2 regions of the Metapseudomonas lalkuanensis genome follow, and region 2 is predicted to be linked to the other one. Evidence: predicted binding sites of a transcription regulator. Region 2 holds the regulator's gene; the other holds the start of a gene.
What was found. The regulator sigma-54, encoded in region 2, starts transcription at its own class of promoters, with help from an activator protein. The targets are predictions, from matches to a motif close to ANTGGCATNNANNTTGCTNT.

Region 1 (4,526 bases), 2.7 Mb from region 2:
GGCCCCAACGGCATACAGCTGGACGAGAAACGTCTCAACCCCGCCCATCAACAGCCCTATTCGGGCCGCTATTTCATCATCGAGCTGGACGAGGAACCCTGGCGTTCCCGTTCCCTCTGGGATGCCGAACTGCCCATGCCGTCGCAGAAGGGGCTAGCCCCGCACCTGTTGCCGGGGCCGGATGGGCAGGAGCTGCTGGCCTGGCGCGGCGACTACAAGCGCTTTGGCCGCCAGGTGCGCATCGTCGTTGCGCAGGATTACACCCCGATTCTGGAAAGCTTCCGTCGCGTGCAGTGGACGGGCTTTGCCCTGGGTGCGGCGGCGCTGCTGCTGATTCTCGCCCTGCAGCGCATCACCGTGCGCCGGGCATTGCGTCCATTGGAGGACGTTCGCCAACAGATCGCCCAGCTGCAGCAGGGCCAGCGCAGCGAACTGGATAACCAGGTGCCTGAGGAGCTGGACCCGCTGGTGGCGCAGATCAACCACTTGCTCAGCTACACCGAGGACACCCTCAAGCGCTCCCGCAATGCCCTGGGCAATCTTGGCCATGCGCTGAAAACGCCCCTCGCGGTGCTGGTCAGCCTGGCCGACCGTGAAGAACTGCGTGACCAGCCCGAGCTGCGCGAAACCCTGCGTGAGCAGCTGGAGCAGATCCAGCAGCGCCTGGGGCGTGAGTTGGGGCGTGCGCGCCTGGCTGGCGAAGCGCTGCCAGGTGCCCACTTCGACTGCGCCGAGGAGCTGCCCGGCCTGTTCAACACCCTGGCGATGATCCACGACCGTGGGCTGGACCTAGACTGGGACGCACCCGAAGGGCTGCGCCTGCCCTGGGACCGGGAAGACCTGCTGGAGCTGCTCGGCAACCTGTTGGACAACGCCTGCAAGTGGGCGGAAACCCAGGTCAACCTCACCATTCGCGGCGGCGAGGGCGGCTACAGCCTGATGGTGGACGACGATGGTCCGGGCATAGCCGAAGACAAGCGCGAGGAAGTCATCGGCCGTGGTGCCCGGCTGGATGAGCAGGTGGCAGGACACGGTCTGGGGCTCGGCATCGTGCGCGATATCGTCGATTCCTGGAATGGCCGTCTGAGTCTTCAGGAAAGCCCGCTGGGGGGATTGCGGGTGCGTATCGAGCTTCCGGTCGCACAGTCCCATTAGGGTGGGCCGCAGTGCACCCTGCGGTACAGACCGCGCTGAAGAGGCCGGTTTCGTGTTCGGGGGAATCGATCTCTGCAAAATACCGCCCCCGTAACGCTCAGTAATGCAGCGTGGCTTCCCCCTTGTGCCAGTTGCAGGGACACAACTCCTCGGTCAGCAGGGCATCGAGCAGGCGCAGGGTTTCCTGCGGGTTGCGGCCCACCAGCAGGTCGTTCACCGAGACATGCCGGATGACGTTGTCCGGGTCGATGATGAAGGTCGCGCGTAGCGCAACGCCTTCGCGGCGATCGATGATGCCGAGGGCTCCGGCCAGTTCGTGCTTGATGTCTGCCAGCCAGGGAAAGCTCAACCCCTTCAGGTCCTTGTGGTCGCGGCGCCAGGCGAGGTGGACGAATTCGCTGTCGGTGGAGGCACCGATCAGCAGGGTGTCACGGTCGTTGAATTGCTCCAGCAGGTCACCGAAGGCCTTGATCTCGGTCGGGCAGACGAAGGTGAAATCCTTGGGCCAGAAGAACAGCACCTTCCACTTGCCGAGAAAACTGTCCTGGTTGACCCGCTTGAAGGCGTGCTCGGGGCTGGCGGCGTGTTCCGAGTCGTGGTCCACCGCCAGCATGTCGAATGCCGGCAGCTTGTCTCCAATGGTGAGCATGGCAGGGTTGCTCCGGGGCAGGGGAAGGCATCGGGATAGGGCAAGTATGGAAGGCTCCTGCGACCTTGGAAAATCCGGCCGGGCCATGTCTTCGATAGAGGAGGCTCCAGGACCATAGGTCAGCGGGTTATAGGTCGAATTCCAAATCGCAACATATGCATAGAACAATCGGACCCTAGGGGCCTTGCGTGCCCGGACTAGACTGTCTCATCCAGGGAAGCTGGTGCCCCCGGCGCAACCAGGTTGAACACCTCACCGCCGCAATCCGTCAAACCCGGTATCGCCGCCTAATAGGGCGAGCGGGTCAGTTCCGCTTAGCGGGCTGCACCAGTCTGGGGCGCGATGACTGTGCGTGTGCTGCAAGTTGTTGAAATACATACGGTTGTTGCGATGGCACGGGGCTTGCGATGGCGTAGAAGCCCGTGGCGACAAGGAGTTAGGCATGTCCCGCACCTTTTATGACGAGATGTACGACGCGAGTGGCGAATGCCGTCCGCACTACCGGGAATTCGCACGTTGGCTGGCGGACACGCCCCAGGAGTTGCTTGCCCAGCGGCGTCGCGAGGCCGACCTGCTGTTCCACCGCGCCGGTATCACCTTCACCCTCTATGGCGACGAACAGGGCACCGAGCGCCTGATCCCCTTCGACACCATTCCCCGCGCCATTCCCATGAGCGAGTGGCGGACGGTGGAGAAGGGCTGCATCCAGCGCGTCAAGGCGCTGAACATGTTCCTCGCCGACCTCTATCACAACCAGCGGATCATCAAGGCCGGGATCGTTCCCGCCGAACAGGTGCTGGCCAACGAGGGCTACCAGATCGCCATGCAGGGCCTCGATCTGCACCGCGATATCTACGCCCACATCGCCGGGGTGGACCTGGTGCGCGATGGCGATGGTACTTACTACGTGCTGGAAGACAACCTGCGCACGCCCAGCGGCGTCAGCTACATGCTAGAAGACCGCAAGATGATGATGCGGCTGTTCCCCGAACTCTTTGCCGCCCAGCGTGTGGCCCCCATCGACCACTATCCGAACCTGCTGCTGGACACCTTGAAAAGCTCCAGCCCGCTGGACAACCCCAGTGTGGTGGTGCTGACGCCTGGGCGCTTCAACAGTGCCTATTTCGAACACGCCTTCCTCGCTCGCGAGATGGGCGTGGAGCTGGTGGAAGGGGCCGACCTGTTCGTCCGCGACGACCGCGTGTTCATGCGTACCACCGCCGGTCCGCAACCCGTGGACGTGATCTATCGGAGGCTGGACGACGCCTTCCTCGATCCGCTGGCCTTCAACCCGGAATCCATGCTCGGCGTGCCCGGCCTGCTGGCCGCCTACCGCTCCGGCAACCTGGTGCTGGCCAACGCCATCGGTACCGGCGTGGCAGACGACAAGTCGATCTACCCCTACGTCGGCGACATGATCCGCTTCTACCTGGACGAGGAACCCATCCTGAAGAACGTGCCCACCTGGCAATGCCGCAAGCCCGAGGAGCTGTCCCACGTCCTGGCCAACCTGCCCGAGCTGGTGGTCAAGGAAACCCAGGGCTCCGGCGGCTACGGCATGCTGGTGGGGCCGGCGGCCAGCGCCAAGGAGATCGAGACCTTCCGCGAGCGCCTCAAGGCCCGCCCCGAGGCTTACATCGCCCAACCCACGCTTTGCCTGTCCACCTGCCCGACCTTCGTCGAGAAGGGCATCGCCCCGCGTCACATCGACCTGCGTCCCTTCGTGCTATCCGGCCGGGAAACCCGCCTCGTGCCCGGCGGCCTGACCCGCGTGGCGCTAAGAGAAGGCTCCCTGGTGGTGAACTCGTCCCAGGGCGGCGGCACCAAGGACACCTGGATAGTGGAGGACTGAGCATGCTGAGCAGAACTGCCTCCGAGCTTTACTGGATGTCGCGCTACCTCGAGCGTGCAGAGAACCTCGCGCGCATGCTGGAGGTCAGCTACTCGCTGTCGCTGATGCCCCAGGACGGGCGCGGCGATGGCCTGGACGAACTGGCCATGTCGCTGCTCAGCACTGGCACCCTGGAGCTTTACCAGGAGCGTCATGGCGATCTGAACGCGGCGCGCATGCTGCACTTCTTCGCGCTCGACCCCGACAACCAGGCGAGCATCTTCAGCTGCCTGCGCGCCGCGCGAATCAACGCCCATGCCGTGCGCGGGCGGATCACCGCCGATATCTGGGAGAACATCAACGCCACCTGGCTGGAGATGCTGAACATCTCCAGCGAGGGGCTCGGGCGCTATGGCATCAGCCGCTTCTGCGAATGGGTGAAAGAGCGCTCGCACCTGTTCCGTGGCGCCACCTACGGCACCATCATGCGTGGCGAGGCCTACAGCTTCATCCGCCTGGGCACCTTCATCGAGCGGGCGGACAACACCTTGCGCCTGCTGGACTCGCGCTACGAGATGTTTGGCGAAGAGTCGGAGGAGGTCAGTGACCTCTCCGCACGCGGTTACTACCAGTGGAGCGCCTTGCTCCGCGCACTGTCCTCCTTCGAGGCCTACACCGAGGTCTACAGGGGCTCCCCCGATGCCCGCCAGATATCCGAACTCCTGCTGCTGCGCGCCGATGTACCGCGCTCGCTGCGAGCCTGCATGGAGGAGTTGAACCACATCCTTTCCCACCTGCCGGGCGATAACGGCCGCCCGGCCCAGCGTCTTGCCGCCGAACTGGACGCGCGGCTGCGCTACACCGCCATCGACGAAATCCTCGACGAAGGCC
Region 2 (4,526 bases):
TACTTGAATGACAGCAGGATGCTCCTGCAGTCCAACGTAAGAGGCCAGCATGAGGTTCGTTAATACCCTCCCCCTGTTGCTCAGCCTGGGCACCGCACTCGGAAGTGCCGCCGCCTGGGCACTGCCCACGGACCGCGACCAGCCGATTCGCGTACAAGCCGACAGCGCCGAGCTCGATGACAAGCAGGGCGTCGCGGTGTACCGCGGCAACGTCGTGATCACCCAGGGAACCCTCAAGATCACCGGCGACACCGTTACCATCACCCAGGACACCAATGGCGATATCGAGGTCTTCACCTCGGTCGGCAAGCCCGCGTACTACGAGCAGAAGCCGGCAGTCGACAAGCAGATCGTCAAGGCCTACGGCCTGACCATCCAGTACTTCGCCGCCAACGAGCGCATCATTCTGCTCGACCAGGCCAAGGTCGTACAGGAAGGCAACACCTTCGAAGGCGAGAAGATCGTCTACGACACCCAGCGCCAGATCGTCAACGCAGGCCGCGCCACCGGCGGTAACGTGACCACTCCGCGTCCGCGGATCGACATGGTCATCCAGCCGAAGAAGAAAGAGCAGAAAGCACAGTAATGGCGACTCTCAAAGCCCAGCACCTGGCCAAGAGCTACAAGAGCCGTCAGGTGGTCCGCGACGTCAGCCTGTCCATCGACAGCGGTCAGATCGTAGGCCTCCTCGGCCCCAACGGCGCGGGCAAGACCACCTGCTTCTACATGATCGTGGGCCTGGTCAAAGCCGACCAGGGACGCGTCCTGATCGACCAGCAGGACGTCACCCACCAGCCGATGCACGGCCGCGCCCGTGCCGGCATCGGCTACCTGCCGCAGGAAGCCTCGATCTTCCGCAAGCTCAGTGTGGCGGACAACATCATGGCGATCCTCGAGACCCGCAAGGACCTCGATCGCTCCGCACGCCGCAAGGAGCTGGAGAGCCTGCTGCAGGAATTCCATATCAGCCACATCCGTGACAGCCTCGGCATGAGCCTGTCGGGCGGTGAGCGCCGTCGCGTGGAAATCGCCCGCGCGCTGGCCACGGCCCCCAAATTCATCCTGCTGGACGAACCCTTCGCCGGTGTGGACCCGATTTCCGTGGGCGACATCAAGCAGATCATCCACCACCTCAAGGCGAAGGGGATCGGTGTACTCATCACCGACCACAACGTCCGCGAGACCCTGGACATCTGCGAGACCGCCTACATTGTCAGTGACGGACAACTGATCGCCGAAGGTGATGCGGAAGCCATCCTGGCCAACCAGTTGGTGAAGGAAGTCTACCTGGGCCACGAGTTCCGCCTGTAGTTTCCCGCAACCACGCCTACAAGACGGGTTGCGCGGGCTAGGAAAATCCTTCAAGGTCAGGCATATAATTTGCTTCCTGGTGGCGCTGCGGCGCCCTGTAGTGGATGGCGCGCAAGCGCCGGCGAATAAGGTGCTAAGCCCTCTGCCATGAAACCATCGCTAGTCCTCAAGATGGGCCAGCAGCTGACGATGACCCCGCAGCTGCAACAGGCCATTCGCCTGCTCCAACTCTCCACCTTGGATCTCCAGCAGGAGATCCAGGAAGCGCTGGAGTCCAACCCGATGCTCGAGCGGCAGGAGGATGGCGACGATTTCGACACCTCCGACCCCATGGCCGAAGGTGACCAGCAGCCTAATTCCGGCAGCCAGGAATCCAGTTTCCAGGAGTCCAGCGTCGAGACCAATGCCGAAGCCATGGAAGATGGCGAGTGGCACGAGCGCATCCCCAGCGAACTCCCCGTCGACACGGCCTGGGAAGATGTCTACCAGACCAGCGCCAGCAGCCTGCCGAGCAACGATGACGACGAGTGGGACTTCACGTCCCGCACTTCGGTTGGCGAAAGCCTGCAGAGCCACCTGCTCTGGCAACTCAACCTGGCGCCCATGTCCGACACCGACCGCCTGATCGCGGTCACCCTGATCGATTGCATCAACAACGACGGCTACCTTGAGGAGCCCCTCTCCGAGATAGTCGAGGCCTTCGATCCGGAGCTCGGTATCGAACTGGACGAAGTCGAAGTCGTCCTGCATCGCATCCAGCAATTCGAACCCGCTGGCGTTGCTGCCCGCGACCTGCGCGAGTGCCTGCTCCTGCAACTGCGCCAGCTGCCTCCAGGCACTCGCTGGCTGGTCGAGGCCCAGCGTCTGGCTGGTGACTTCCTCGACCTGCTCGGCAGCCGCGACTACAGCCAGCTGATGCGCCGCATGAAGGTCAAGGAAGACGAACTGCGCCAGGTCATCGAACTGATCCAGGGGCTGAATCCGCGCCCCGGTTCCCAGATCGAAGCCAGCGAACCCGAATACGTGGTACCGGATGTCATCGTCCGCAAGCACAACGAACGCTGGCTGGTAGAACTGAACCAGGAGGCCGTGCCGCGCCTGCGGGTCAATCCGCACTATGCCGGATTCGTCCGGCGCGCCGACTCCAGCGCGGACAACACCTTCATGCGCAATCAGCTCCAGGAGGCGCGCTGGTTCATCAAGAGCCTGCAGAGCCGCAACGAGACGCTAATGAAGGTCGCCACCCAAATCGTCGAGCACCAGCGCGGCTTCCTGGAATACGGCGACGAGGCGATGAAGCCTCTCGTCCTGCACGACATCGCTGAAGCCGTTGGCATGCACGAGTCCACCATCTCGCGCGTGACTACCCAGAAATACATGCACACTCCCCGCGGAATCTACGAGCTGAAGTACTTCTTCTCCAGCCACGTAAGCACCTCCGAAGGCGGTGAATGTTCGTCTACCGCAATCCGCGCCATCATCAAGAAACTGGTCGCAGCGGAAAATCCGAAAAAGCCGTTGAGCGACAGCAAGATCGCTGGTTTACTGGAAGCACAGGGCATTCAAGTGGCCCGTCGCACAGTAGCCAAGTATCGCGAATCCCTTGGGATTGCCCCTTCCAGCGAACGCAAGCGACTGATGTGACGCGGAAATTGACCCACGCCAAAGTGTTCCGGTGGCAGGCCCGTTAGCCTGTCTCTTATACACGGGCAATAAGGAGAAAGCGGTATGCAAGTCAACATCAGTGGACATCAACTGGATGTGACCGACGCCCTGCGCAACTACGTTGTCGAGAAGTTCGACCGTCTGGAGCGCCACTTCGACCGAATCACCAACGTTCAGGTGATCATGCAGGTCGAAAAACTCAAACAGAAAATCGAAGCCACTTTGCACATCGCCGGCGGCGAAGTCGTTGCCAACGCGGAGCATGAAGACATGTACGCCGCCATCGACCTGCTTACCGACAAGCTCGATCGCCAACTGATCAAGCACAAGGAAAAGCAATTGAACCGCCAGCAGGGTGCCACCGCCCGCTGACCCCTCCTCTATGATCCGACTCGAGCAAATCCTGACCCCCGGCCGTTCCCTCGTGAACGTGCCGGGCGGCAGCAAGAAACGTGTACTGGAACAGATCGCCAAGCTGGTCGCTCGCGACCTTCCCGACCTCGACAACCAGGACATCTTCGAAAGCCTGGTAGCCCGGGAGAAACTCGGCTCCACCGGTTTCGGCAACGGCATCGCCATTCCCCACTGCCGCCTCACTGGCTGTACGTCGCCCATCAGCGCCGTGCTGCGCCTTGATGCTCCAGTCGATTTCGACGCCATCGATGGCGCCCCGGTTGACCTGCTTTTCGTGCTGCTGGTCCCGGAAGCCGCCACCGATGAACACCTTGAACTGCTCCGCCAGATCGCCAGCATGCTCGACCGCAGCGATGTGCGCGAGCGCCTGCGCCAGGCGCCCGACAGCACCAGCCTCTACCAGGTGGTAGTGGACGTGCAGAGCGGGCGTTAAGGTTCCTCCATGCGCCTGATCATCGTCAGCGGCCGCTCCGGGTCGGGCAAGAGTACCGCCCTCGATGTCCTCGAGGACCACGGTTTCTACTGCATCGACAACCTGCCCGCTGGCCTGCTTCCCGAACTGGCCGAACGGGCCCTGCTGCACACCGAGCTGCTGGAACCCCAGGTTGCTGTCTCCATCGACGCACGGAACCTGCCCAGCCAGCTGCAGCGTTTTCCCGAGTTGCTCACCGAGGCCCGCAGTCGCCACATCAAGTGCGATGTGCTGTACCTCGATGCCGACCACGACACGCTGCTCAAGCGCTTTTCGGAAACCCGCCGGCGCCACCCGCTGACCAACGACAACCGCTCCCTGGCCGAAGCCATCCGGGACGAGGAAGTGCTGTTGGCGCCCATTGCCGATCTCGCCGACCTGAAGATCGACACCACGCATCTCAACCTTTACCAGCTGCGCGACACCATCAAGCTGCGCCTGCTGAATCAGCCTGAACCTGGCACCGCATTCCTGATCGAATCCTTCGGCTTCAAGCGTGGCATGCCGGTGGACGCCGACCTGGTGTTCGACGTGCGCTGCCTGCCCAACCCGTACTGGAAGCCTGAGCTGCGCGATCATTCGGGACTCGCGCCGGCTGTCGCCGAGTACCTTGCCGGGCAGCCTGATGTCGAAGAGATGTATCAGGATATCCTCGGCTACCTGA

Region 1: a site for sigma-54 is predicted at 2,194-2,213, ahead of FXN65_RS17120 (circularly permuted type 2 ATP-grasp protein). Genes of this name have one in related genera too.

Annotation. Positions count from the first base shown of each region.
Region 1 is NZ_CP043311.1:3,659,874-3,664,399, reverse strand. Features, by position in the region: gene FXN65_RS17130 (sensor histidine kinase) at 1-1,155, shown strand, start outside; gene FXN65_RS17125 (peroxiredoxin) at 1,253-1,804, opposite strand; gene FXN65_RS17120 (circularly permuted type 2 ATP-grasp protein) at 2,247-3,656, shown strand; gene FXN65_RS17115 (alpha-E domain-containing protein) at 3,659-4,526, shown strand, end outside.
Region 2 is NZ_CP043311.1:991,066-995,591, reverse strand. Features, by position in the region: gene lptC (LPS export ABC transporter periplasmic protein LptC) at 1-63, shown strand, start outside; gene lptA (lipopolysaccharide transport periplasmic protein LptA) at 50-586, shown strand; gene lptB (LPS export ABC transporter ATP-binding protein) at 586-1,311, shown strand; gene FXN65_RS04750 (RNA polymerase factor sigma-54) at 1,459-2,955, shown strand; gene hpf (ribosome hibernation-promoting factor, HPF/YfiA family) at 3,040-3,348, shown strand; gene ptsN (PTS IIA-like nitrogen regulatory protein PtsN) at 3,359-3,823, shown strand; gene rapZ (RNase adapter RapZ) at 3,833-4,526, shown strand, end outside.